DNA from 3 places in the Photobacterium sp. DA100 genome. Region 1 is predicted to be linked to each of the others. Evidence: riboswitches for the same ligand, from Rfam matches in the RefSeq annotation. Region 1 holds a riboswitch; each other region holds the start of a gene.

Region 1 (9,808 bases):
CCGAGCTGTGCCGCGATACCCAGTGCTGCCTGGTACGTCAGGGCCACCCTATCCTGTCGCAACCATGGGATGAGGACTGCTACCTCCGGCAGCGACATATCCAGGTACGCTGCGGCAATGATGATCGCTGGCTGCTCGACTACAAATTGGCCGAACGCGGGCTGCAGCGGGATATCGCCATGTATGTTCCGGACTTCAACAGTGCCGCCAGCCTGTGTACCCACACCGATCTGGTGTTCACCGCCCCGAGCCACTTTGCCGACTACATCAGCGCCCAGCTGGACTTGGCGGTATTACCGCTACCGTCAGCACTTCCTCCTATGGCCTACACCTTGTTCTGGCATCAACATCAAGAAAAAGACCCTGGCCATAGCTGGTTACGGCAAATTATCACCTCGCGCTGCCGTGATTTGTCTGTTAGCTAATTGCAGCTATTACGCAAAAGCGCTAATTTAGGAAGATCAGCCTGAACAGCCAACACGGCCTCACCATGAATGCAAATGGCAAGGCGTGTTCGTTATTCAGGCTGGCCTCTTAGCCGTCACACGGACGGTGACTCAGTGAAAGGAAAAAGACACCCATGCAAGCAGTTATCTCGCAGCGCGTTGCGCAGATCCGCCAATGGCTGGAAGCCCACCAGCTCGACGCCCTTTTGATCCCGCACGAAGATGAATATCTGGGCGAATATATCCCGGCCCACAACGAGCGCCTGCACTGGGCGACCGGCTTTACCGGCTCTGCTGGTATGGCAGTGATTGCCCGCGACAAGGCGGCGATGTTCGTCGACGGCCGCTATGTCGTTCAGGTCCGCAAGCAGGTACCGGGCGACGTTTACGAATACCGCCATCTGATTGACGAGCCGCCGGTCCAGTGGGCATTGGACAACCTCGCGGCCAACAGCAAAATCGCTATCGACCCGCGCCTCCACAGTGCCGCGTGGCTAACTCGTACCCAAGAGCAAGTAGCCGGTGAATTGGAACTCGTCAGCATTAGCGACAACCCAATCGAGCAACTGTGGTCAGATCGCCCAGCGGCGACGCTGTCGCAGGCCAAACTGATGGGACTGGACTTCGTCGGCCAATGCAGCAGCGACAAGCGCGAGCAAATTGCCGCCGAGCTCACCAAGCAGAAAGCCGATGCTGTACTGCTGACCCAACTTGACAGTATTGCCTGGCTACTCAACATCCGCGGCAGCGATGTGCCGAGCCTGCCAGTACTGCTCTCCACCGCACTGCTTCATGCCGATCAAAGCGTGGATTTCTACATTGACCCAAGCCGCCTGCCAGAAGGCTTTGCCGACCATGTTGGCACAGGTGTCCGCGTCCACGCGCCAGATGCGCTGGAAGCAGGCCTCAAGCAACTTTCGGGCAAAACCGTATTGGTTGACCCAGCCACCAGCAATGCCTGGGCCAGCCAAACCCTGCGCGATGCCAAGGCCACGTTGCTAGAGGCTGCCGACCCTTGCCTGCTACCGAAAGCCGCCAAGAACCCGACAGAAATTGCCGGCATGAAGGCCTGCCATATCCGCGACGGCGTGGCCGTGAGCAAATTCCTGGCTTGGGTCGATAGCCAAGTTGCCCAGGGCAACTTGCTCGACGAAGGAACCCTGTCGGACAAGCTGTGGCAGTTCCGCAGCGAAGACAGTAGCTGCACCGATGTCAGCTTCGATACCATTTCGGCCGCTGCCGGCAATGCGGCGATGTGCCACTACAACCACAATAACCAGCCAGAGCCTAGCGTGCTGGAAATGGACAACGTCTACCTGGTGGATTCAGGCGGCCAGTACCCGGACGGTACTACCGACATCACCCGAACCATCGCCATCGGCGAGCCGGGCGATGAAGTGAAAAAGACCTTCACCTTGGTGCTTAAAGGCCATATTGGCCTGGCCTCTGCCCGTTTCCCGAAAGGCACCACCGGCTCACAGCTTGATGCCCTTGCCCGCCAGCATCTTTGGGCCCACGGCTTCGATTACGATCACGGTACCGGCCATGGCGTCGGCCACTTCCTGAGTGTTCACGAAGGTCCGCAGCGCATTGCCAAAGTGCACAACCCTACCGCCCTGCTGCCGGGTATGGTGTTGTCGAACGAACCGGGTTACTACCGTGCAGATGCCTTCGGGATCCGTATCGAAAACCTAGAGCTGGTTGTCGAAGTCGAAACCGCCGGCGACATGACAGTAATGGGCTTCGAGTCACTGACCCGCGCGCCTATCGACCGTCGCCTGGTTGACTTGTCTCTGATGACAGACGCCGAGCTAAACTGGCTTAACAACTACCATCAAACCGTATTCGACGTACTGAGCCCTTCGCTGCAAGGTGATGATCTAGCTTGGCTTGAGCAGGCAACCGCCCCGCTAGCACGGTGATAGTCAGTTAACTGCTGTTGGTCGCATAGCACCAACTGCTGCAATGCCAACAATATAAAGAAAACGCCCGCACAGGGATGCTGTGCGGGCGTTTTGTTATTTATACCCTGCAGTAAAGTATTTAACGGTTTAGCGCCAAATAACTACGGTCTGTTAACCCGAATAGGCGTGGTGCCAGTCCTTCCACACCACTTCAAAACCACGTTGCTTAACTGCCGAGGCCACTTCGGCAGCCGGGCGCTCATCGCTGATCGCAAACTGCTCGAGCTCTGGCACATCATCGGCATAGCCGCCCGGCTGGGTCTTGGACTCTGCCGACATCGTGGTGATCCCCAAGGGCAGCACATTATCACGGAACTGCGCCGATTCACGGGTCGACAGCGATAGCTCTACTTCAGGATTAAGCAGGCGGTAGGCACAGATCAGCTGTACCAGCTGGCGGTCATTCATCACCGATTTGGGCTGCAGTCCCCCCTCGCAAGGACGCAGTCGCGGGAAAGAGATCGAATAACGGGTCTGCCAGTAGGTTCGTTCCAGGTAATCCAGATGTGCGGCAACAAAGAAGCTATCGGTACGCCACTCCTCGAGACCAATCAGTGCCCCAATACCAATCTTGTCGATGCCAGCCTTGGCCAGACGATCCGGCGTTTCCAGCCGGTATTCAAAGTCCATCTTGTTGCCGCGCAAGTGATGCTGGGCATAAGTCGGTGCACAATAGGTTTCCTGGTAGACCATGACCGCGTCCAGGCCGAGGGTCTTCAGCTCAGCATACTCATCCTGCTCCAGCGGCTGAACTTCCATTGCCAGATAACTGAAATGGGATTTGATTGCCGGCAGTGCTGCACGGAAATATTCCATCCCGACCTTGCGCTCATGCTCACCGGTCACCAGCAAAATGCTGTCGAACTGCTTGGCCTTGATCGCCTCGCACTCGCGCTCAATCTCAGCCATATCCAAAGTGCGACGCTTGATGCGGTTTTCCATCGAGAACCCACAGTAGGTACACGCATTGGCACACAAATTGGACAGGTATAGCGGGATATAAAACGACACCGTATGGCCGAAGCGCTTACGGGTCAATGCTGCCGACTGCTGCGCCATCTGCTCGAGATAAGGCTCTGCCGCCGGTGAGATCAAGGCTTTGAAATCCTCCAGATCACGCTTGGGCTTGCGCAGCGCCCGCTCGACATCCACCGCCGTCTTGCCATAGATGGACATCCGGATATCATCCCATTCCAGCTGCTTCCACTCATCAACGAAACTCATCGCAAGCTCCTTAAGCTGGCTGATCCAAGAACGCCGTTAGCGGACTGGAGGCAATAGCATGGTTGACCGTTCCCGCCAAACCCGCCTCATAAGCCATACGACCACCTTCTACCGCCAGCTTGAAGGCACGCCCCATCACAACAGGATCGGCTGCCGCTGCAATTGCCGTATTTACCAGCACTGCATCCGCCCCCATCTCCATAGCCTCAGCGGCATGAGATGGCGCACCAATACCGGCATCGACAATCACCGGTACCTTGGCCTGATCGATGATGATTTCGAGGAAATCGCGCGAAGCCAACCCCTTGTTGGAGCCAATCGGTGCACCCAGCGGCATCACCGCCGCACAACCCACCTCTTCCAGGCGCTTACATAAAACAGGATCAGCGTGACAATATGGCAACACGATGAATCCTTCACGGACCAACTCTTCCGCCGCCGCCAACGTCTCGATCGGATCTGGCATCAAGTACTTCGGGTCCGGGTGAATTTCCAATTTCAACCAGTTGGTACCCAGCGCTTCTCGAGCCAGCTTGGCCGCAAACACTGCCTCCTTGGCATTCTTAGCACCAGAAGTATTGGGTAGCAGGTTTACCCCAGCCTCAATTAGCGGCGCCAGGATATCATCATCACGGTTTTCGATATCCACGCGCTTAAGGGCCATGGTCACTAACTCGGAGCCCGAAGCGATGATTGATTCAGCCATGGTGTGGCGGTTGGCATACTTACCGGTACCGGTAAACAGGCGTGACGAGAACGTCTTATCAGCGATAGTTAGCATTTATCCTCCTGCAATCGCTTGGAACAAGGCGATGCGATCGCCGGCGCTTAGTAATGTTGTTTCCCACTCACTGCGGGCGACAATATCTTCGTTCAAGGCTACGGCCGTGGCCTGCAGCGGCATCTCCAGCTGCGTCAACAATGCGCTGAGAGACTGGCCTTCTGGAACCTCGACTGATTTATCATTGACCCGTACCTGGATCAGCGTCGCTGTCGTCATAATGGTTCTATTCTCCCGTGCCGCAAACCGGGCACGCTCTATCTGTTGGTAATTGAAAGGCTTGCCAGCCCATCGTCAGACCATCGAACTGGCGCAGCGTGCCAAAGCCCACCTCGCCAGCACCGGTCAATAATTTAATGGTTTCCAATGCCTGCAAATTGCCGACCGTGCCGACCACCGGCCCGGCGATCCCGGAATTGCTGCAGTTCTGTGGTTCATCAATCGTCCCAGCCTGGCGCGGAAACAAGCAGTGATAGCAAGGTCCTTTTCCCTGCCGGAAATCAAAAACCATCAACTGCCCCTGCCAGCGGATCGCCGCTCCCGATATCAAGGGCTTATTGGCCTTGAAGCAGGCGTGATTGACGGCGTATCGCGTTGCTAAGTTATCAGAGCAATCGAGCACCACGTCAGCCAGCGATACCTCCATCGCCAACCGCTGATCAGCCAGCCGGGCTTTCACCGCCCGGATACGGATATGCGGATTTAACGCCTGCAACTGCTCCGCTGCCATCGGTGCCTTGGCTTTGCCCTGATCGCTATCGCGATAGACCACCTGGCGCTGAAGGTTGGAGCTATCGACAGTGTCATCATCGGCAATCACCAAGTTGCCAACTCCTGCACCTGCAAGATACAAAGCCGCAGCCGATCCCAAACCGCCAGCACCAACCAGCAAAACTTGGGCGTCGGACAGTGACTGCTGGCCAGATTCGCCGATCTGCGGCAGCATGATCTGACGGTTATAACGGAGAAATTCCTGATCACTGAGCATAGTTGCCTTCCTACTCGGCCGCGTTACGCACTAAGATATCGCCAAATGCCGTGACAGCCTGCGCCGGGTCGTCGGCTTGGGTGACAGCGCGGACAACTGCCACACTGCTGACCCCGGTACGCCAGACACGCTCGGCACGGGTCAAGTCAATGCCGCCAATCGCCACAGTTGGGAACGCGTCACCTATCAGCTTCTGATAAAGCGCCAAGCGGTTAAGCCCCTGCGGTTTTGATGGCATATCCTTAGTGGTTGTCGGGAAGATATGACCCAGTGCGATATAGCTTGGGGCAAACTCCGCGGCACGCAGGATTTCGTAGTAGCCATGGGTCGAGAGACCTAGCCGCAGTCCTGCTTGCTGGATCGCCGCCAGATCAGCCGTTTCCAGATCTTCCTGCCCAAGGTGAACACCATAAGCTTGGTGAGCAATGGCCAACTGCCAGTAGTCATTTACAAACACCTGGGCATTATGCTGCTTACCTGCCTCAACGATAGTGCTGATCTGCGCCGGTAAAGTGGGCTCAAACGGATCTTTGATCCTAAGCTGGGTCGTCTTCACCCCCAGCTCCAGCAAACGAGTAACCCACTCTGCGGTATCGACCACCGGATACAACGCCAGCTTATCGCGTTCTACGGTCGCAAACGGTGCCACCGCCACTTCTTTGCTGGCCCAGCCCAGCTCATTGCATTCAGGATGATTGGCCGTCAGCGGGCGCGGAAACAAGGCGCGCACCATCGGCCATCCGGTTTCGCCATAGCCATCAGCATGGCTTTCAAGGTAACCACGGGCATGGGCACGCGATAGCGTGACCGCATCTTCCAGCGGGTAGTCCAATGCCAGCGCAGCCAGCAGCATGGCTCGTTGCGGCTCACTGGCCCCGGCATGGTGGCAATATACGCCACGCGCTTCTCCGAGATGGTGCCAGATATCGACACAGCCTCGATCTGTCGGCAGACCGCAAACCACCAAAGCTGGATTCTTTGCGACCTCGTGCTGCATCTCTGCCAAGGTCGGATAAGGGGCGAGCCACTGATCACGCACTTCCAACCCCTTCGCCACACTTTCAGACGGATTAAACGCCACCGAGAAGGTTTCACCTTCAAGGTGAATGTCTACCACCTCCGATCCGCTCCACTCCATACTGACGGCTTCACCAAGCTGGTATTTATCAGCCGCTGCCAACAACGGCTCGATATGCATCAGTAATGGCGCCAAGTGATCGGGTAAACACAACGCGTTCATTAACTTTCCTCTTTGATTGGGTGATATAACTCACTCCCCTTGGCCCGGAACTCATCGGCTTTTTGCTGCATGCCCTCAAGGGGGTCATCCAACATCCGCACGGCCAAATCACCGGCTTTCTCCAGCCCGCTCGCGTAGTCACGGACTTCTTGCGAGATCTTCATCGAACAGAATTTCGGTCCGCACATCGAGCAGAAATGGGCGATCTTGCCGGATTCCTGAGGGAGGGTTTCATCATGGTAGGCTCGAGCCGTTTCAGGATCTAAAGCCAGGTTAAATTGATCTTCCCAGCGGAACTCAAAGCGAGCCTTCGACAAGGCGTTATCGCGCACTTGAGCACCGGGGTGTCCTTTTGCTAAGTCTGCCGCATGGGCACACAGCTTGTACGTGATCAGCCCCACCTTTACATCTTCTTTATTCGGTAGGCCCAAATGTTCTTTTGGTGTGACATAACACAGCATGGCACAGCCATACCAACCTATCATGGCTGCACCAATGCCGGAGGTAATATGGTCATAGCCCGGTGCAATATCGGTCGTCAGAGGCCCCAAGGTATAAAACGGTGCTTCATGGCAGTGCTTGAGCTGCTCTTCCATGTTCTCTTTGATCATGTGCATCGGTACATGCCCCGGCCCTTCGATCATCACCTGAACATCATATTCCCAGGCAACTTTGGTCAGCTCACCCAAGGTACGCAGCTCGCTGAACTGCGCTTCATCATTGGCATCAGCCACCGATCCAGGACGCAGGCCATCTCCCAGTGACAAGGCGATATCATACTGGGCACAGATTTCACAGATCTCCCGGAAATGCTCATACAGGAAACTTTCCTTGTGATGGGCCAGACACCACTTAGCCATTATAGAGCCACCGCGCGAGACAATGCCGGTAACCCTTTTCGCCGTCATCGGGACATAACGCAGCAGCACGCCGGCATGAATAGTGAAATAATCCACGCCCTGCTCAGCTTGCTCGAGCAAGGTATCTCGAAAGACCTCCCAGTTGAGGTTCTCAGCAATACCGTTGACCTTTTCCAGAGCCTGATACATAGGCACCGTGCCGATCGGCACCGGGCTGTTGCGGATGATCCATTCTCGGGTTTCGTGAATGTTACGACCGGTCGAGAGATCCATGACGGTATCGCCCCCCCAACGGGTCGACCACACCAACTTCTCCACTTCCTCTTCAATCGACGAACTGACAGACGAGTTACCGATATTGGCGTTGACCTTGACCAGGAAGTTACGGCCGATGATCATCGGCTCAGTTTCAGGGTGATTGATATTCGATGGGATAATTGCCCGGCCTTCAGCGACTTCTTGGCGGACAAATTCAGGGGTGATTTCTTTTGGCAGGTTGGCACCAAACGCCATGCCCGGGTGCTGCTGGTTTAGTACCTCATCACGGTATTTCGCGCGGCCCATGTTTTCACGAATGGCAATAAACTCCATCTCAGGAGTGATGATCCCCTGGCGTGCATAATGCAGCTGGGTGACATTTTTGCCTGGCTTGGCACGGCGAATGCGCGCCTGTTGCTCAAACCTCAGTTCATCAAGGGTGTCATCGGCCAGGCGTTCTTTGGAAAACTGAGAACTCAGCTCGCCCAACAACTCGGTGTCCCCCCGTTCCTCGATCCAGCCTTCACGAAGCTTAGGCAGGCCAGTGTAGATATTTGCAGGCTGCTCAGGATCGGTATAGAAACCGGAGGTATCATAGACCCGTACCGGTTCATTAGTTTCAAAAACAGGGGCTTCTCTGGTTCCACCGACCAAGCTATCGGCCAGGGCAATCTCACGCATTGGCACGCGGATATCTTCGCGGCTCCCGGTGACATAGACTTTCCGGGAGTTCGGGTAAGCCTGGGTGGTCAATGAGTCGATAAATTGTTTCGCGTCCAGTCTCGCTTGTTTGCGATTCGACATAGCAATTTCCTTTGGTCCATAACAGGGAAGTTGCTTGGCGGATGGGTGCGTAAACAAGAGGCTATACGTAGGCTGTATAGTGTCGTCTGAAACAGCCACTGTGAATACAGTGATACAGATGGTCTCTCTTGTTCCCTTCGCAGGTATTAGCCTGATCAGGTTCTACGGATCCCGCAATGCGGTCTCAGCCAAGTGGCACTCCGACAAGTTGAATTTGCAGTATATGAAAGGGGTTCCGCCTCGGCAAGGCAGAACCCCAAAAATTAATACTTAAAAGGCAAAAGCCTTGCTACTTTTGCATAACTCCGTTTAGCACGACAAATTTATTTGAAACGCTTCACAAGTGTCTTCAGCAAAGAAGAATGGGTTTCCCTCAACTCACCCAGTTTATGGGTGATCTTGGGTGCCCCCTCCAAATCAAACAGCTTAGGTACCGCCACTCGCTGCGAAGAGTAGATCCCGGTGTGTCCGCTGAAGTAGTAAGCGGTATAACAGGCAATGGCGAAATACAGCATGTGCTCGGCACCAAATAACTCGATGCCCATGATGGTACAGGCCAACGGCGTGTTGGTCGCAGCTGCAAATACAGCTAGAAAGCCTAATGCAGCAAACAAATCAACCGGTGCACCCAGCACCCATGCCATGGTATTGCCCAATGTTGCTCCGACAAAGAACAGCGGTGTGACCTCCCCGCCCTTATAACCGGCAGCTAGGGTAATCGCCGTTAGCAGCAACTTGAGTAGCCAGCTGTACCACTCTGCTCCCCCCTCCTGAAAGGCCGTTAAGATACTGACACCTCCCTCCCTGCTCGAGTAAACCCCCAAACCGATATAATCATAGTTACCGATCAGCTGCACGGCCGCTATAACAATCAAGCCACCAACAACTACTATCAGGTACGGGTTTTTGAGTGTCGCTTTGAAGATATCTTTAAAGGCATGGGTCAGTTCTCCGAATAGGTATCCCGCTAGACCAAAAGCCACGGCAGCAATCACAATCTTGGCGATCATCAGCAGGTCTACTTTGACAGCATGTTCAAACAGGGTAATGGTTTCGAGGAAATCTATCCGGTAGTGGGTATGGTGCACTCCCCAAGCGGAACACACGACATCTGCCAAGATAGCAGCAAACAAGGCAGGAATAATTGCATCATAGCGCAGGCGTCCTATCGCCAGCACTTCTAGGGCAAAGATTGCGCCTGTTAGCGGCGTACCGAATACGGCACCAAAACCTGCCGCCACAC
Region 2 (9,808 bases), on a different replicon from region 1:
ACCGGACTGACCCTGGGAAATGGAAAAGAGCGATTAACCCGAAGTAATGCAACATCATTATCCAGCGCTAATTTAACGGCCTCTTTTAATTCTTTTCCTTCATCATCAACGGAAATACTAATTACAGCATAAGGCGAATAATCAGGATGTACGACTACGTGGCTAACTTGATATAAATCGGATGGATCAGTCACTTCACTGCCCAGAGTGCCAACCATCACTGCTAATTTATTTGGTGGCACTGTATATTCACTTCCCATATCTCCCTGAACCACACAGTGAGCAGCTGTTAGCACCCATCTTTCGCTGACTATGCTCCCGCCACAGAAATGCGAAGTGTCAGCTGTTGTATTTCTTAATGAGGCCATCCATGTCAAATCATCCTTCGGCCTGACGGGTGTACCGCCAACAACATAACTTTCAATATCTGTACCGTATCCTATTACTGGAATACTCATCAATAAACTAGCAAGTCCACCAAGCCATATTCTTTTCATTATCTGCCACCAATTCAATCCCATAGCTATTTATCAAAAATAACAAATCAAACAAATACAAAACCTGTGGGGATAACGAATTGCGAGGCAGCTAATGATATAGAGCGATCAGGATGAAACATAATCATTCTTTTTATTACACAGCCACAAAAAAAGCAAAGCGAGCCTGAGGTTAGCTCACTTTGCTTGTTAAGAACTAACTGGAAACTACATACCTATGCTTGCACAGCTTACTCGCTCAATATCAAAATTTGCGTAGGTATCACCTAAAAAGTCAGCGGCCAATTTAGGATAAAACCCATTATCATATGCACGCCTGACTTCACCCATATCAATGGTATAGAGTTTGATGCCGAGCTTTGTCACTTCATCCGGTACGCAAACTGTATTGCTCCCCGCGCCAAAGCAAACATCTCCACTTGTATCTATAACACCACAGTCAGTATCATCTATATCTATACCTAACGTTCCCAGCTTGTTATCCAAATCGGCTTCCGAGCCAGCGGGAAACTCATCGGGTAAAGTGATCGGGTACGTATTTTCGATGCTTTCAATACTGGTATACCCTTGCGCTCCCGCAATTTCAGCTCCGGTGACGGCAAACACTTCGGCTTTACCTGTAAGCGTATTAACCACATCCTCATCATCACATCCAGTCAGTGCTAAAGCTGAAAACAAAAACAATGCCTTTTTCATAACTGCTTCCTATTGTTCTATCTATAACTACTTGGATAGGCTCTTAGATCTTAGTCTCATTTCAACATTACACCCTACAATTTTGTTGCATTATTTTTACTTAACTTTTTAATTCGGCTGTTTTTTGTCCGTAAATAGATGAGAGTATTGTGATCTTGATCTTCATTCCTTTTCTTCTCAGAATTAAATGGCATAATAAACCGAACAATTACCCGTATGGGTAAGGAACACCATTACACTTCCTTGGAATATTCCTATGAGCATTGAATCTATCGTTAAAGAGCGCGCTGGCGCTAAGTGTGAACTATGTGGTTCAGAAGACAGTCTGAGCGTTTACGAAGTACCTGCTTCTCCTGACCAAACCGCAGGTAGCTGTGTGATGGTATGCGGTACTTGCCGTACAGAAATCGAAGACGCAGAAACACTGGATCAGAACCACTGGCGTTGCCTAAACGACAGCATGTGGAGCCAGGAGCCAGCGGTACAGGTTATGGCTTACCGCCTACTTAAACGTCTGTCTTCTGAAACTTGGGCACAAGACCTGCTAGATATGATGTACATGGAAGAAGACATGATCGAATGGGCAGAAAAAGGCATCGCACTCGCTGAACTAAATGCGATTAAAACTGTTGATGTAAACGGCACTGCTCTCGAGGCTGGTGACAACGTAACGATCATCAAAGACCTGCCAGTTAAAGGATCTAACCTTGTGATCAAACAAGGTACAGCTGTACGTGGTATCCGCCTGACAGATAACCCACTGCATATTACAGGCAAAGCCGCAGGTACTAACATGGTTATCATCGCAGCATACTGCAAAAAAATGTAATTGAATGGGCAGCCACCTCATGGCTGCCTGTCTCCCCTCCTGTTTTTCGTCATCACTTCCTCATTTTATTCCTTACATGTTTGCTCTATGGTAAAAAACATGTTTAGATTACTCGCATCTTCAGGCACATGCGCCAGAAATATATTTTAAAAGGTCAATATTTGTTTTTGACCGAGTAGACAAAATTTGTCCGTTAGTCGGGGAGCCAAGCGCTGAGACCACGTAGTGGGACCCGTTGAACCTGATCCATTTAATAATGGCGTAGGGAACTAGCTGAACTGTCCTATTCCGTCCCCGGCCCAGGGGCGATGGCAACGGCTACCTTGCGTCTAAAGTTAGAGGTAGCTATGCCAATTTCATCAAATACTCCGATCACCCTTACTATTGCAGGCTCTGACAGCGGCGGTGGAGCCGGTATCCAAGCCGATATCAAAGCAATCTCGGCGACAGGCGGTTACGCCTGCTCGGTAATCACCGCCCTGACAGCGCAGAACACCCAAGGTGTTTCCGGTATCCTAGCCATTGATCCTGCTTTTGTAGAGCAACAGCTTGATGCAGTCTTTACCGATCTAGACATTAAAGCAGTAAAAATTGGCATGTTAAGTGATGCGAATATTATTCGTATGGTGGCGACAAAGCTACGCCAATACCAACCAAGGTTTTTGGTGATTGACCCCGTTATGGTGGCAACAAGCGGCGACTTGCTGCTTGAGCAAGATGCCATCTCTACGCTTAAGTCCGAACTGCTTCCGCTTGCCGATGTGATCACCCCAAATCTTCCTGAGGCTGCTGCGCTGATTGGAGCCGACCTCCCACAGAATGAACATCAAATGGCTGACATGATCTCTGCTTTACGAGCAATCGGTTCCCGTTCGATTCTGCTCAAAGGTGGCCACTTGGAAAATGACGCCTCCAGTACTGATTTATTGATCCTCGAAAATGACGTCGTGCGCATGAGTACGCCGCGAATCGCGACCCGCAATACGCACGGCACAGGCTGTACCCTGTCTGCGGCTACCGCTTCTTTTCTTGCACAGGGCTACCCGCTAGAACAAGCGGTAAGGCATGCCAAGGCCTACATTACCAAAGCAATAGAAAATGCTGATGCTCTTCAGATTGGCGCTGGTCATGGCCCGGTGAACCATTTCTTTGCCGGCCATTTCAAGCCCGAGTAAGCATGGAAACAGCACACACGATGAATAAGACTCTGACGACTCAGACCAAGGGAATGACAGTCGGTATCGAGCAGTTAACACTCAGGTACAATGATGGCCATTCTCCCCTGTTCAACCAGCTAGATATTAAGCTTCCGGCTGGACAATGGACCTGCCTGCTCGGTAAAAGTGGTTGTGGGAAGACTACTCTGCTTCGCCACCTAGCAGGGCTTCTTGAGGAAAATGTTGCCTGGAGCGGCTCAATAACCACCAGCAATGATCTGCCGCTGGCTGGCAATATTGCCTATATGGCACAACAAGATCTGCTGCTGCCATGGCTCAATGTCATCAGCAATGTGTGCTTAAGTACCCGATTTGGTTCTGTTCAGGAAGCCAATAAACCTAAAGCCATGGCATTGCTCGATGCCGTGGGGCTGGCCGACAAAGCCGAGGCAATGCCTAACCAGCTCTCCGGAGGAATGCGCCAGCGCGTTGCTTTAGCCCGTACCTTAATGCAAGACAAGCCCTTGGTATTGATGGATGAGCCCTTTTCAGCACTCGATGCCGTAACCCGCCATAAATTACAGTCACTGTCAGCGAGCCTGCTTGCTGGGAAAACTGTCTTGTTGATAACCCATGATCCGCAAGAGGCACTTCGTCTTGGGCACCATATCTATATGATGGCAGGCTCACCGGCTTCGGTTCGGGCCTTACCGGTACCGGCTTGTTCCCCACCAAGGCTATTTGATGGTGAACTTGCCGCCCACCAGCAGGGAATTATCAACGAGCTAGAGAATGACTATGCCTGAGCCAACACTAACGTCAAAGCTGTCAAACCCCTTGCTAGAACAACAAGCGGTTAAGCGAGGATCGCGTAAGGGCAAAAACACCTTGCTGTCTCATCCAACAGCACGCTTTGTCACCAGCTTTGCGATCATCTTGGGGTTGTGGCAAACCGGTGTAATTGTGTTTGACCTCCCCCCCTTTATCTTGCCTGGTCCTGTCGCTGTGCTGTCCAAGCTGGTCGAACGTGCCGATGTGCTCTGGCATCACACGCTTGTCACTGGGACTGAAGTCTTGTTTGGCCTTCTCCTTGGTTTGGCAATGGGGCTATTCTTCGCCCTGCAAATGCTGCTATTCGAACCTTTGCGCCGCTGGCTCCTGCCAGTATTGATCACCAGCCAAGCAATTCCGGTATTCGCTATTGCGCCCATTCTCATGCTGTGGCTTGGATACGGCATGGCATCAAAAGTTGTCATGGCAGCTTTGATCATCTTTTTCCCCGTCACCACCTGCTGCTATGACGGGCTTCGCCATACCCCCAAAGGTTACCTTGACTTAGCAACGACCATGGGGGCTACCCGCTGGCAACAGCTATGGCAAATCCGCCTGCCCGCAGCCCTGCCTGCTTTAGCTTCAGGGGTACGGGTTGCGGTTGTCGTTGCCCCCATTGGGGCAGTCATCGGCGAATGGGTCGGCTCAAGTGAAGGGCTGGGCTACCTCATGCTCCAAGCCAATGCGAGGATGTTTGTCGATGAAATGTTTGCCGCATTGTTTATCTTGGCCTTTTTCTCCATCAGCCTCTACTTCATCACCGACTTTTTATTAAAGAAAGCCATTCCATGGCAGAGCCAATAGTTTATTAACGGAATGCTTTTTTCGCTCAACAACAAGGAAATAAAATGAAAACCACTTTCTTCACCGCGGGTAAACCGCATCTTATTGCTGCCGCAGCACTGATGTTGGCATCCTTCAGCACGTCGGCACAAGAAAAAGTCACTCTCATGCTGGACTGGTTCGTCAACCCAAACCACGGCCCGATTATTCTTGCTCAAGAAAAGGGGTGGTTTGCTGAACAGGGTTTGCAGGTTCAAATTCAAGAACCAGCGGATCCAAGTGTGCCAGATAAGCTGGTGGCCGCAGGTCGGATTGATCTTGCAGTGTCTTACCAGAGCACGCTTATCTCTAGCACAGCCGCAGACCTGCCTCTGGTGCGTTCAGCCACATTGATCTCGGGCCCGCTTAACTCCATGATCGTCCTGGACAAGTCAGGAATTAAATCACTGGCTGATTTGAAAGGTAAAAACATCGGCGTCGCAATTGGCGGCAACGAAGATGCTACTGTAGGTACCATGCTGCGCTCAGAAGGTGTGGATATGGATAGCGTAAAGATAATCAACGTTGGTTGGGCCCTATCTTCTTCGCTGGCTTCCGGAAAAGTGGATGCCATTTGGGGTGGCCTGCGCAACTTCGAGCTTAACCAACTCGCAATCGAAGGCTACGACGCAACGGCCTTCTACCCGGAAGAGCACGGTGTACCACCTTACGACGAGCTTATTTTTGTTGCCAATAAGCACAAATACAACCCAGAGACCATTAACAAGTTCAACACAGCCATCGAAAAAGCGACGGTATACCTGATCAACCATCCGGAACAGGCATGGAAAGAGTTCGTTGCCTACTCGCCTGATACGCTGAACAACGATCTAAACCGTCGAGCGTGGGAAGATACTCTTACTCGCTTTGCTCTCCGCCCGGGAGCGGTGGAGCTAAAGCGCTATGATGAATACGCCGAGTTCATGAAACAGCACAACATCATCAAAACACTACCAAAAGCCAAAGATTACGTGCTGACGTATTGAGCGTAATTCATTTCGCGAACAAGGACACACCATGAAATATCAAGATCTGATCAACCATTGCCAACAAGACTGGGTCGATTACACCGAGCACGAGTTTGTCAATCAGCTGGCGACAGGAGATTTGAACAAGTACGCTTTTTTCCACTACCTGAAACAAGATTATTTGTTCTTAAAACACTATGCCCGAGCATACGCCCTCGCTATCTTCAAATCCTCGACCTTGGCAGAAATGCGTGAGCCGCTGCCTGGCTTAAGTGCATTGCTCGAGTCAGAGATGAATCATCACATTGAGTATTGCCAAACCTGGGGTCTGTCAGCTACAGAGATGGAAGCTGAGCCCGAAGATTTCGGCACCGTCTGTTACACCCGTTATGTATTAGATACGGGTATGGCTGGCGATCGCACCGACCTATTTACCGCTCTGGCACCATGCGCTATTGGCTATGCGGTTGTGGGACAGCGGCTAGAAAAGTGGTCTGAAACCAAACTTGAAGGCAACCCATATCGCAGCTGGGTTGAACTCTACAGGGGTGAAGAGTATCAATCTGGGGTCGCAGAAACCATTCGCCGCTTGGATGCTATGCTGGAAGAAATTCCGCTTGCAAGTAAGCGTGGCCAGCGCTTATGTGAAATATTCAAAACTGCAACACGTATGGAAATTGCTTTCTGGGAACAGGGCATGAATGCCGCACAATAGATATCAATATCCCTAACCAAAAGCCCTGTCGAATGACAGGGCTTTTTCAAACACAAAGAACGATCAGTCCTACCTTACCCAATCAAGTGCTCCTTGAAGCCCAGCTCGACTAGCTGTTGATAAGCCAGCCAAACTTCAGCAGGAATGTCCTGCTCAACCGAATAGCCATAAGACGGATATACCTTTATTCGCTGCAGATCTCCCAGCATGACATTAATCACATCACTGTATGACAACGTCTCGTTGGGGTATTCGTCAAAACCAATCGGCGGCGAAGATACAAGTACCTTCTTACCTGGCCAGTTCTGCTGGAATGTGGCGTAAGCACGCCGTTCCATAAACGGCTTTTGCACGATGATAAAACAGGAAGGATCTAACCCCTTCACCTCAAGCAAGGCTCGGGTAAACTGGACATTTTCACCGGTATTGGTGGATTGAGGCTCAATCAGAATGGCATGCTCCGGCACACCCATATCCATAGCCACTTCTGCAAACGCTTCAGCCTCTGACCCCTTGAACATCCCCCGCGTCAATTCACCTTCACCGCCAGAAAAAACGATGTATGGGGCATAGCCATCGAGAAACAATCTTGCTGCATGCTCGGCGACTCGAATGTCGTTACTACATAATACAAAAATGCAGTCGCTTGGCGAGAGCGTGTGATTAAGATGATGATAATTCCACACTTTTGTTGCTAAAGCATGCACACTTGATGCCATTGCAATACTCCTTATTGCTGAAATCGCGAAAACGTACCCTAAAAGGCTATGATGCAAGGATTCTGTGACTGATGCGTGACATTCGACAGCGATAGAGCGGTATTAGCGAAGCCACCACTCTGGCGCCAAGGTACAGCTTTTATCACCGGCCATCAACCAGCCCTGTTCAGCTTCAATGGTTAGCTGAAGGTTCATAGTTCGCTCAACCAGTGTTTCTAATTCCGCTAGCGTTTCGTCATTGAAAAACACCACGGAGATATTACCGTACTGGCTGACTTTTGCCTGATGCTGCTTCCACCAAACCGGGGCCGCATTGTCACCATAAGCAACAATAATGACTTTTTTTGCCTTGTGAGCAGCTTTCTTCAAACGCTTCTCGTCTGGCAGGCCCAGATCAATCCATAGTTCAATTTCATCACTAAGGTTTTTCTGCCAAAGCGCTGGCTCATCGGCTTCACAAAGCCCCTTAGTGAACTGCAATTCCTCATCAGCATTAAACCCCCATGCTATGAGTCTAAGCATCAAACGTTGTAGGGTCTCTGATGGGTGGCACGCCAAGGTGTGCTGCTGGTCGATGTAAACATGGCGATCTAGATCAGCAACATTGAACTGGGCTTTGTAGATAGTGGCTTTAAGTGCCATAAAATTATCCTGGGAAAATAAAATAATAATATAAAAATGATAAACGCAGTGTAGTTTGAACAAGAAGAAGGTTCAATTTCAATTGCCTGACATACGCGCAAAAATCAACCAACAATTGAATTTAAGTTAAAAAAAGACAAACATTATCTATTGGTACGTGTTCTCAGCGACTATAGTTCATGACTCAACCAAGCTAAATACGCTAAGCCCACGAGCAACTAACTGCTCCTTTTTGCACTTCGATAGGCGCTTGATACGATATTCAAGCTGCATGGCCAGTCGTTTATCACCGACACACTCCGACCAAACCAACTGCAGTGGGCCTTTGCCCTTCAAAAATTTGGCTCCCCGCTTGGTAGAAACGTGCTCGTTGAACCGTCTTTCTACATCGGTCGTCACACCGCAATACAGCTGATCGGCAGCTGTCCTAATTAAATAGACCGACCATTCACCCATTTTATTTTGTTGGTTATCGCAATTGGCAGGTTGGTTGCTTTCAGACCCCGTCATGCTAAGTTACTACCTTTACAAAAAAGCCCAGCAATTGCTGGGCTGGCAACATAGATCGCTTATTGGACACTTATGAAGTTAAAGATTCAAGCATTGCCTTGAGCTCTTCCACTTCTTTCTTAAGCTCTGCAACCTCGTCTTCCAAGGCCGTCAGCCGCTCAGAAGACGGTGACGATGGGCTTCCTACCGCAGCGCTTTGCTGTTGCAACGCTTCAATGTCAACTTCGCCACTGAACAGATGCATATAGCGGAAATCGCGCTTGCCCGGCTCTTTAGGCAATTGGATAACAAACGGCCCTTTCGGGTGCTCTGATAGAGTACTCAGTACGACTTCCACTTCTTTGACATCGGCAAAGTTGCACAATCGATTGGTGCGGGTACGCAACTCTCCAGGCGATTGAGGACCACGCAGCAACATCACACAGATAATTGCCTTCTCTTGCTTACTGAACTGGAAAGTACTGAATTCCGTGTTGCAGAATCGGTGCTGATATTTAGCCACTCGACTCCCGAAACCCGCGGTGACTTCTTGAACAAATCGCTTTGTTTTTAATGCTTCCAGCGTGTCTTGCACCGTAGCTTCATCAAGCGACATCACAGGCTCGCGATTACTTTTTTGGTTACAAGCCGTTGTCAGTGCATTCAATGTTAATGGGTACTGATCAGGTGTAGTTACCTCTTTTTCAAGCAAGCAACCTAACACGCGCGCTTCTGTCTGCGAAAAGCAAATATCCATGATCTCCCCTCACCCTTTTTCTTCTTACAATACAAATTCCATTGAGCATAGCCGAAAACAAGAACGTCATTGTATATCGGATGGCTTCTACTCAAGAGAATGTACACTGCCAGGGTCTTACCCTTTAAATAGCAGATTATCATTGCAGTGAGCGACAGCAAGCAGGCAACAAGTTATTTGGCTGCAAAACAGCCAAATAACGCTTGATATGACATAAAATGTTAACTGGATCAAAGAATAAGAGAAGAGAGCTTAGGTAAATTCTGCGGCAACGAAGCGGTTGCGTCCTTGTTCCTTTGCCTTATAAAGTACACGGTCAACAATTTGGTACATATTATCGACCGTTTCTAATCCCGTTGGAACCCAGGACACCATACCTTGACTTACCGTCACTATATCCGCCGTAGTCGATTTTGAATGGGGGATTTCAAGTTTCTGTATGCATTGTTTTAACCGTTCGCACTCTCTAACCGCTCGAGTCTTATCGCAGTTACTCAGTGCTACAACAAACTCTTCGCCACCGTATCTGGCTGCCAGCTCACCGGCTCGGCTGAAGCTTTTCTTCAGCTCCGTCGCAACCATTTGTAGGCATCGGTCACCTTCAATGTGGCCATAATGATCATTAAACAGTTTAAAATGATCGACATCCAGCATGATCAAAGTGAGTGGAAAGTTATTACGGCCAT
Region 3 (9,808 bases), 460 kb from region 1:
CAATTATGAAAACACGTTTCTCATCTCTTCTCCTAAGCCTCCTCCTTATCGTGACAAGATCGCGCGGGTAGCTTATGGGTGGGAAACACCACTAAGAATTCAAAAAACCCGCGCACACTGCGCGGGTTTTTTCTTATACAGGCCAGCGCAAGCGGATGCGGACCACGCCGATACCGGCAGCCAATGAAAGGAAGTTGCAATGAAAGATCAGGTTATCATTTTCGATACCACGTTACGGGACGGTGAACAGGCGCTATCAGCCAGCCTGACGGTGAAAGAAAAACTGCAGATCGCTTATGCCCTTGAACGCCTCGGGGTTGATGTTATCGAAGCTGGCTTCCCTGTGTCCTCCCCGGGCGACTTCGAATCAGTCCAGACCATTGCCAAACACATCAAGAACAGTCGGGTCTGTGCCCTGTCCCGCGCTGTCGCCAAAGACATCGATGTGGCTGCCGAGTCATTGAAAGTGGCCGAGGCATTCCGGATCCACACGTTCATCTCCACCTCGACGGTCCACGTCCAGGACAAACTGCGCCGCAGCTATGATGACGTGATTGAGATGGGTGTTGCTGCCGTCAAGCGTGCCCGCAACTATACCGACGATGTCGAGTTCTCGTGCGAGGATGCTGGCCGTACCCCGATCGACAACCTATGCCGCATGGTAGAAGCCGCAATCAATGCCGGTGCCAGTACCATCAATATTCCAGACACGGTTGGCTATACCTTGCCAAGCGAGTTCGGCGGTATCATCTCCCAGCTGTTCGACCGGGTGCCCAATATCGACAAGGCAATTATCTCGGTGCACTGCCACGACGACCTTGGCATGTCCGTGGCCAATTCGATGGCGGCCGTCCAGGCCGGAGCCCGCCAGGTCGAAGGGACCATCAACGGTATCGGCGAACGCGCCGGTAACTGTTCGCTGGAAGAGATCGCCATGATCATCAAGACCCGCGCCGAGTTGCTGGGGGTCCACACCAATATCAAGCACGACGAAATCCACCGTACCAGCAAGATGGTCAGCCAGCTGTGCAACATGCCGGTACAGGCCAACAAGGCGATCGTCGGTGCCAACGCCTTCAGCCACTCTTCGGGCATCCACCAAGATGGCATGCTGAAGAACAAGAATACGTACGAGATCATGACCCCGGAGTCGATTGGTCTTAAGAACCAAGCCCTGAACCTGACATCGCGCTCGGGCCGTGCGGCAGTGAAGAGCCACATGGATGCGCTGGGCTACACCGAAAACGAATACGATCTAGATACCCTATACGCCGACTTCCTGAAGCTGGCCGACCGCAAGGGCCAAGTCTTCGACTACGATCTGGAAGCGCTGATGCATTTTGCCAACCTGCGTGAAGAAGACGACTTCTTCAAGCTGAATTACCTGAGCGTCCAGTCGGGCAGCGTGATGGCAACCACCAGCATCAAGCTGCAGTGCGGCGACGAGGAAAAATGCGAAGCCGCGGTCGGCAACGGCCCGGTTGATGCGCTATACCAGTGTATCTACCGCCTGACCGGCTACGACATCGTATTGGATAAATTTGACCTCACCGCCAAAGGCGAGGGGGAGGATGGCCTGGGCCAAGCCGACATCATCGCCAACTACAAAGGCCGCAAGTACCACGGTACCGGCTTGGCGACCGACATTGTCGAAGCATCAGGGCAAGCACTACTTCACGTGATCAACAGCATTCATCGCGCCGATAAGATTGCAGAAATTAAACAGAAATCCCAAATGGAGACAGTATAACCATGGCAGGTACATATAAGATTGCCGTTCTACCGGGTGACGGTATTGGCCCAGAAGTCATGCAGCAGGCCCACAAAGTGCTGGACGCTGTGCAGGAAAAGTTCGGCTTCACCCTAGCGTGCAGCGAATTTGATGTCGGCGGTATTGCCATCGACAACCATGGTTGCCCGCTACCGGAAGCAACACTGAAAGGCTGCGAAGACTCCGATGCGATCCTGTTTGGCTCGGTAGGCGGCCCGAAGTGGGAGCACCTTGCACCTAACGATCAGCCAGAGCGCGGTGCCCTGCTTCCGCTGCGCAAGCACTTCCAGCTGTTCTGTAACCTGCGCCCGGCGCAGATCCACAGTGGCCTGGAGGCGTTCTCGCCATTACGTGCCGATATCTCCGAGCGTGGCTTCGATATCGTCGTAGTCCGCGAGCTAACCGGCGGTATCTACTTCGGCCAGCCGAAAGGCCGCGAGGGGGAAGGGCCTCAAGAGAAAGCGTACGACACCGAAATTTACCACCGCTTTGAAATCGAGCGTATTGCCCGTATCGCGTTCGAGTCAGCGATGCTGCGTAACAAAAACGTCTACTCCATCGATAAAGCCAATGTCCTGCAGAGCTCTATCCTATGGCGTGAAGTGGTTGAGGAAGTGGCCAAAGACTACCCGGAAGTCGCCCTGAACCACATGTACATCGACAACGCGACCATGCAGCTGATCAAGGATCCCTCGCAATTCGACGTAATGCTGTGCTCGAACATCTTCGGCGACATCATCTCGGACGAATGCGCGATGATCACCGGTTCGATGGGGATGCTGCCTTCTGCCAGCCTGAACCAGGACAAGTTCGGCATGTACGAACCAGCTGGCGGCTCGGCACCAGATATCGCCGGCAAAAACATTGCCAATCCAGTCGCACAAATCCTGTCTGCCGCCCTGATGCTGCGCTACAGCCTGGGCGAAGAGCAGGCGGCACGCGCTATCGAACAAGCGGTATCGCAAGCACTGGAAGCCGGTGAACTCACCGCAGACCTAGCGGGCAACGGCCCGGCACTGAGCACCAGCGAAATGGGCGACAAGATCGCCCAGTACGTCCGCCAAGCCTAATCGCAGCAAGGAGCAAACGAGCAATGTCTACGACCAAAGCGCCTCAGACGCTATACGAAAAAATCTACGATGCCCACGTTGCGGTTGCCGCCGAAGGCGAGAACCCGATCCTATACATCGACCGCCATTTGGTGCACGAGGTAACTTCACCGCAAGCCTTCGACGGCTTGCGTGAAAAAGGCCGCAAGGTACGCCAGGTGGGCAAAACCTTCGCCACCATGGACCACAACGTCTCAACCCAGACCAAGGACATCAAGGCATCAGGCGAAATGGCCAGGATCCAGATGGAAACCCTGGCCAAGAACTGTGAAGAGTTCGGCGTCACCCTTTATGACCTAAACCACAAATACCAAGGCATCGTCCATGTCATGGGCCCCGAGCTGGGCATCACCCTGCCGGGCATGACGATTGTCTGTGGTGACTCGCACACCGCGACCCACGGTGCGTTCGGCTCACTGGCCTTTGGTATCGGTACCTCGGAAGTCGAGCATGTACTGGCGACCCAGACCCTCAAGCAAGCGCGCGCCAAAACGATGAAAATCGAAGTCAAAGGCAAGGTCGCTGAAGGCATTACCGCCAAAGACATCGTATTGGCAATCATCGGCAAGACCACGGCAGCCGGCGGTACCGGCCACGTGGTGGAGTTCTGCGGCGAAGCCATTACCGATCTGACCATGGAAGGCCGTATGACGGTCTGCAACATGGCTATCGAGCTAGGCGCCAAAGCCGGCCTTATCGCCCCAGACCAAACCACTTTCGATTACATCAAAGATCGCAAGTTCTCACCGGCGGGTGACGATCTAGAAGCAGCTATCGAATACTGGAAGACCCTGAAAACTGACGACGATGCCCAGTTCGACACCGTGGTTACCCTAGAGGCCAAAGACATCAAGCCGCAGGTCACCTGGGGCACTAACCCAGGCCAGGTAATTGCCGTGGACCAACCTATCCCTGCACCAACTGACTTTGCCGATCCGGTCGAGCAAGCATCTGCAGAGAAAGCATTGGCTTACATGGGCTTGGAAGCCGGCAAGAAGCTGTCTGACTTTGCTATCGACAAAGTATTCATCGGCTCTTGTACCAACTCGCGTATCGAGGACATGCGTGCCGCCGCGGCAATTGCCAAAGGCCGCAAAGTCGCCGCCAACGTACAGGCATTGGTCGTTCCTGGCTCGGAGCAGGTGAAAGCCCAGGCTGAAAAGGAAGGCCTGGACAAGATCTTCATCGAAGCCGGTTTTGAATGGCGCCTGCCGGGTTGTTCAATGTGCCTAGCCATGAACAACGACCGCCTAGGCCCGGGCGAGCGCTGCGCCTCAACCAGTAACCGTAACTTCGAGGGCCGCCAGGGCCGTGATGGTCGTACCCACCTGGTGAGTCCCGCCATGGCGGCAGCGGCGGCGTGTGCCGGCCACTTTGTGGATATCCGCGAACTAGAAAACGTTGCAGAAACGGCTTAAGAGAAGGAACGAGACAATGACAGGATTTAAACAACACACCGGCTTGGTCGTTCCCTTGGATGCCGCCAACGTCGATACCGATGCCATCATCCCTAAGCAGTTTCTGCAGAAAGTGACGCGCACTGGTTTTGGCAAGCACCTGTTCCATGACTGGCGCTTCCTCGACGATGCCGGCGAGCAGCCTAACCCAGAATTTGTGATGAATGCGCCGCGCTACCAAGGTGCCAGCATCTTGCTGGCACGCGAAAACTTCGGCTGTGGCTCGTCGCGTGAACACGCCCCGTGGGCACTGGCCGATTACGGTATCCAGGTGATGATCGCGCCAAGCTTTGCCGATATCTTCTACGGCAACTCGATCAACAACCAAATGGTACCGGTTCGCCTGACCGAACAAGAAGTCGATGAGATCTTCCAGTACGTCGAGGCCAACGAAGGCGCGGAGATCACGGTAGACTTGGAGGCTATGCAGGTCACGGCCAACGGCAAGCAGTACAGCTTCGAGATTGACGAATTCCGCCGCCACTGCCTGTTGAATGGTTTGGACAACATCGGCCTGACCTTGCAGCACGAAGACAAGATTGCCGAGTACGAAAGTAAGATCCCTGCGTTCTTGGCGTAACGCCATTACTGTTTTCGCCAAATACTGAAAACACAAATGCCCCAGTTCATTATGGCTGGGGCGTATTTTTTTCTTTTTGCAATAAACTCCCCTCACACCAGGTCGTCTAAGCTAGTGATACCCAGGTAATTTGTATTAACTTGGGTGAAATAACCGAGGATATCCTATGCGCTTTTTTGTCAGCCTGCTGCTTCTCATCTTATCGGCCTGCGCCTTCGCCGCTCCCAAAGCCGATCTCTGGCCCTACTGGCAGCAATACGCCACTACCGACTCGCAAACGGTCGACCACAGCCGCTGGCAGCGCCTGCTCGATAAGTATTTGGTTGTCCAGCCCAACCAAACCCTGTTTCGCTATAACCAGGTGACCGACAGCGACAAGTATGAGCTGGATCGCTACCTGCGCGACCTGACGAGGCTTGATCCACGCCAACTGAGCCGCCACGAGCAGTTTGCCTATTGGGTCAACCTCTACAATGCCCAGACGGTCAAACTGATCCTCGATAGCTACCCCGTGTCATCCATCACCAAACTGGGCGGTTTTTTCAGTTTCGGACCGTGGGATCAGCAAGTGCTTACCATCAACGGCAAAACCCTATCCCTCAATGATATCGAGCACCGCATATTGCGCCCGATCTGGCGCGACCCGCGTATCCATTATGCGGTCAACTGCGCCAGCCTGGGGTGTCCGGATCTCCAACCGGAGGTATTTACGGCCAGCAACCGCGAGCGCTTGCTGGACAAGGCGGCCACCCGCTTTATCAACAGCCGCAAGGGCGTCAATACGCAGGGCGGCAAAACCAAGCTCTCTTCGATTTATGACTGGTACGGCAGCGATTTCGGTAGTCAGGCCCAGCTACAGAAACACATCAACCAGTATCGTCAAGGTACGCCAATCAGCCTTGGCAATGTCAGCTATGACTACGATTGGTCGCTCAATGAGCTCAGGTAACCGGCCACCCCAACCGCTCTCCATGCCTAAGCCAGCATAATCATACGTTCCTGCTGGCAACCCGTAGCCCGGCACATTACAATAACAAGCGTTCTCATTGGGGAGCGCTTGTCTGGTAGCACTGCGCTATCAGAGCAAGCTGCTGAGATTGCCGCGGCAAGACCCACAGAACCTGATCCAGTTAGTACTGGCGTAGGAATTGAGTTCGATACGGTAAGCCTTCTTATCCCGCCGGGTTGGCATGACGCCAGCCTGCGGCTCAACCCTGTGCCGCTCGTACGATTATTTTTCCTCTTGCCGGACGCAAGAGCATCAGGAGCGCATAGTGAAAAAAATACTCCCACTTGTTACTTTAGCCGCCATGCCAGCACTGGCTGCGGACAATACCCTTACGGTTTACACCTACAGCTCTTTCGCCTCTGACTGGGGGCCGGGACCAGCCATCGAGCAAGCGTTCGAGGCACAGTGCGAATGCAACCTGGAATTTGTCGCCCTGGATGACGGGGTGTCGATCCTCAACCGTATCCGCCTCGAAGGCAAGCGCACCAAAGCCGATGTATTGCTTGGGCTCGATAACAACCTGATTGCCGAGGCCAAGAAAACGGGCCTGCTGGCCGAGCACCAAGTGGACACCAGTAAACTCACCCTGCCAAACGGCTGGAGCGATACCACCTTCGTGCCTTACGACTATGGTTACTTTGCCTTTGTCTATGACCGCACCAAACTGGACAACCCGCCGAAAAGCTTGGATGAGCTGGTCAGCCGTGATGATCTGACTATCATCTACCAAGATCCGCGCACCTCGACGCCGGGCCAGGGCCTGATGCTGTGGGTGAAGTCAGTCTACGGCGACCAGGCACCGCAAGCCTGGCAGCAGCTGGCCAAGAAAACAGTCACGGTTACCAAGGGCTGGTCTGAGGCCTACAGCATGTTCCTCAAGGGCGAGTCAGATATGGTGCTCTCTTACACCACCTCGCCTGCCTATCACCTGATTGCCGAGCAGGACGATAAATACCAGGCAGCCGACTTCAGCGAGGGCCATTACATGCAAGTGGAAGTGGCGGCCAAACTCAAAACCAGCCCTAACCAGACGCTGGCCGACGAGTTTCTTGCCTTTATCCTGACCCCGGAGTTCCAATCCGTGATCCCGACGGGCAACTGGATGTATCCGGTAACGGATGTCGCCCAGCCAGCCGAGTTCAAGGTTCTCACCCTACCGGGCAAGGCCCTGGAGTTTTCTGCCGAGGAGGTTGCCAAGCAACGCAGGAACTGGGTACGCGAGTGGCAACAGGCTCTGACCAAGTAGCAGGCACTCACTTTTGAACACACGCAATACCCAACTGATGCCCGGCCTTGTCACCGCCGGGCTTATCCTGTGCCTGGTGATCAGCGCCCTTGGTGCCCTGGTCAATGAGGCCAGTGCTCTCGACATTGCCTCGCTATGGCACGATCCCTACCTACGCCATATTACCGGTTTCTCCTTTACCCAGGCCCTGCTTTCAACCCTACTGAGCACGCTGCCGGCGATCCCGGTTGCCTATGCCCTGTCACGCCGGCAATTTCCCGGCAAAGCCTTGCTGATGCGGATCTTTGCCATGACCCTGGTGCTGCCGGTACTGGTCGCGGTATTCGGCCTGCTGGCGATCTACGGCAACAACGGTGTGCTAACCGGGGTACTGGCAATGCTGGGCTGGCAGGGCAGCTTTTCACTCTACGGCCTGCAGGGGATCTTGTTGGCCCATGTTTTCCTCAACCTCCCTCTGGCAGCACGGCTGTTTGTCCAAAGCCTCGAGGGGATCCCCTTTGAGCAGCACCAATTGGCCACCCATCTCGGTATGTCGAGCTGGCAGACCTTCCGCTTCGTTGCCTGGCCACGACTGCGCCAGCAACTTCCCCATGTCGTCAGCCTGATCTTTATGCTGTGCTTTACCAGCTTTGCGGTCATCATGGCACTGGGCGGCGGCCCCAAGGCAACCACGATTGAGCTGGCTATCTACCAGGCCCTGCGCTACGACTTCGACCTGGCCGGCGGTGCGATTCTCGCCCTGTGGCAGATGCTGCTGTGTTGCAGCCTGGTGCTATTGAGCCAGCGCTTTGCCAAGCCGCTGGCGACCTCGAGCCAATCCATCACAAGCCGGCGCCAGAGCCAGTTTGACAGTCTGGCCAGCCGCTGCTGGGACTGGGGCTGGATCGGGTTGGCCCTGCTGCTGGTACTCCCCCCGCTGATTGCGGTCATCCTTGCCGGGTTCAACAGCCAAACCCTCACCTCGCTGCGCAGCCCCGGGCTGTGGCAGGCAGTATTCAACTCACTGCGGATCGCCAGTCTGGCTTGTCTTTTGGCAGTGGTTGGCGGGGTGGCAATCCTTCTGACCAGCAGGCAATGGCGGCTTCGCCACCAGCGCTGGCAGGCTGATGGCCTGGATCTGATCGGCACCATTATCCTGGTCACGCCGGGGCTGGTCCTGAGTACCGGGATCTTCCTGCTGCTGCGCCAGTTCACCGATGCGTTTGCCGTCGCTTTCTGGGTTGTCATCGCAGTCAATGCCCTGATGGCGCTGCCGTATGTACTCAAAACCCTCAGCCAGCCCATGCTCCACGTTGCCCAGCAATATGATCCCTTGTGCCAAAGCCTCGGGATGGCCGGGCTATCGCGGCTCAAGCTGGTGGAATGGCGGGCCTTGAAAAAGCCATTTGCCCAGTCTCTGGCGATCGGCTTTGTCCTGTCACTCGGTGACTTGGGCGCAATCGCGCTGTTTGGCAGCCAGGATTTCCAGACCCTGCCACTGTATTTGTTCCAGTTACTCGGCAGCTACCAGATGGACGCCGCCGCCGTGGCTGCCCTGATCCTGCTCACCCTTAGCCTCGGTCTCTTCTCCTTGGTTGAAAAACTGATCATCCGGACTCCATGATGTTAATTTTGCAGCGCCTACAACATTGCTTCCATCACCCCAAGCAACCCGGCCAATCTACCCAGCTATGTTTCGACCTCAGCGTAGAGGCCGGAGATATTGTCGCCCTGCTCGGCCCGAGCGGTGCCGGTAAAAGTACCCTGCTTGCCATGGTGGCAGGCTTCCTCGCCCCCGACAGCGGCACGCTGACGGTCAACGGCCAGCCTATCGTCCAGCAGCACCCGGCCCAGCGGCCGCTCTCAATCTTGTTTCAGGAGCACAACCTGTTCCCCCACCTGAGTGTGTATGAAAATATCGGCCTCGGCTTGAACCCGGCCCTCAAGCTCAGCAACGAACAGAAAGAGCAAGTGGTGGTCGCCGCGGCGAAAGTTGGGCTCCAGGGCTACCTTGACCGCCTGCCGGAGCAACTCTCCGGCGGCCAGCGCCAGCGGGTGGCCTTGGCACGCTGCCTGATCCGCCAGCGCCCTCTACTGCTGCTTGATGAGCCGTTCTCGGCCCTGGATCCGGCACTGCGCAAGGAAATGCTGGAGCTGGTCAGCAAACTGGCCCGGGAGCAGGGAACGACCGTGCTGATGGTCACCCATAGCCCAGAGGATGCCCTGAAAATTGCCGACAGGTGCGCCTTTATCTACCAGGGGCGGGTGAAGGTGTTTGGTCCGTGCCGGGACGTTTTGGCCGCCCCCAGCGATCCTGCCCTGGTACATTACCTCGGCCACTGAGGGGCATGAACGGAAAAGCGAGCCAGATGGCTCGCTTTTGCTAATAGGTTACAGATAAGACCTGCAGGTACTACAGGTTTTCCTCGGCGAACTCAGCCAACCGGCTGCGGACAACGCCATTGAGATAGATATTGGCACTGCCCTCAAAATTCTTGAAACGCTCGACGATATAGGTCAAGCCCGACGTAACAGGAGACAGGTAACTGGAGTCAATCTGGGCCAGGTTACCGGAACAAACCAGCTTGGTGCCCTCCCCGCAGCGAGTGATGATGGTTTTGATCTGGGAGGCGGTGAGATTCTGACACTCATCCAGT

The links. A riboswitch is a leader RNA that binds a small molecule or an ion and turns the genes downstream of it on or off. The one in region 1 is predicted to bind thiamine pyrophosphate.
Region 2: it holds a riboswitch for thiamine pyrophosphate, as region 1 does, so the genes downstream of both, thiD (bifunctional hydroxymethylpyrimidine kinase/phosphomethylpyrimidine kinase) here and thiC (phosphomethylpyrimidine synthase ThiC) in region 1, are expected to answer to the same signal.
Region 3: it holds a riboswitch for thiamine pyrophosphate, as region 1 does, so the genes downstream of both, thiB (thiamine ABC transporter substrate binding subunit) here and thiC (phosphomethylpyrimidine synthase ThiC) in region 1, are expected to answer to the same signal.

Annotation. Positions count from the first base shown of each region.
Region 1 covers NZ_CP119423.1:35,937-45,744, reverse strand. Annotated here, with positions in the region: gene PTW35_RS00220 (LysR substrate-binding domain-containing protein) at 1-425, shown strand, start outside; gene PTW35_RS00215 (aminopeptidase P family protein) at 581-2,368, shown strand; gene thiH (2-iminoacetate synthase ThiH) at 2,522-3,634, opposite strand; gene PTW35_RS00205 (thiazole synthase) at 3,645-4,415, opposite strand; gene thiS (sulfur carrier protein ThiS) at 4,416-4,634, opposite strand; gene moeB (molybdopterin-synthase adenylyltransferase MoeB) at 4,642-5,403, opposite strand; gene thiE (thiamine phosphate synthase) at 5,414-6,643, opposite strand; gene thiC (phosphomethylpyrimidine synthase ThiC) at 6,643-8,565, opposite strand; TPP riboswitch at 8,681-8,778, opposite strand; gene PTW35_RS00180 (voltage-gated chloride channel family protein) at 8,889-9,808, opposite strand, start outside.
Region 2 covers NZ_CP119424.1:758,851-768,658, reverse strand. Annotated here, with positions in the region: gene PTW35_RS21165 (serine protease) at 1-497, opposite strand, end outside; gene PTW35_RS21160 (hypothetical protein) at 705-1,193, opposite strand; gene PTW35_RS21155 (PhnA domain-containing protein) at 1,450-2,022, shown strand; TPP riboswitch at 2,211-2,307, shown strand; gene thiD (bifunctional hydroxymethylpyrimidine kinase/phosphomethylpyrimidine kinase) at 2,370-3,197, shown strand; gene PTW35_RS21145 (ABC transporter ATP-binding protein) at 3,218-3,985, shown strand; gene PTW35_RS21140 (ABC transporter permease) at 3,972-4,814, shown strand; gene PTW35_RS21135 (ABC transporter substrate-binding protein) at 4,859-5,818, shown strand; gene tenA (thiaminase II) at 5,850-6,515, shown strand; gene PTW35_RS21125 (YdcF family protein) at 6,590-7,234, opposite strand; gene PTW35_RS21120 (YaeQ family protein) at 7,337-7,876, opposite strand; gene PTW35_RS21115 (GIY-YIG nuclease family protein) at 8,054-8,332, opposite strand; gene PTW35_RS21110 (DUF480 domain-containing protein) at 8,457-9,122, opposite strand; gene PTW35_RS21105 (diguanylate cyclase) at 9,375-9,808, opposite strand, start outside.
Region 3 covers NZ_CP119423.1:3,446,432-3,456,239, forward strand. Annotated here, with positions in the region: gene leuA (2-isopropylmalate synthase) at 200-1,750, shown strand; gene leuB (3-isopropylmalate dehydrogenase) at 1,753-2,841, shown strand; gene leuC (3-isopropylmalate dehydratase large subunit) at 2,865-4,298, shown strand; gene leuD (3-isopropylmalate dehydratase small subunit) at 4,315-4,917, shown strand; gene PTW35_RS15675 (DUF547 domain-containing protein) at 5,084-5,866, shown strand; TPP riboswitch at 5,955-6,082, shown strand; gene thiB (thiamine ABC transporter substrate binding subunit) at 6,192-7,172, shown strand; gene thiP (thiamine/thiamine pyrophosphate ABC transporter permease ThiP) at 7,210-8,775, shown strand; gene thiQ (thiamine ABC transporter ATP-binding protein) at 8,775-9,494, shown strand; gene PTW35_RS15695 (PhoH family protein) at 9,565-9,808, opposite strand, start outside.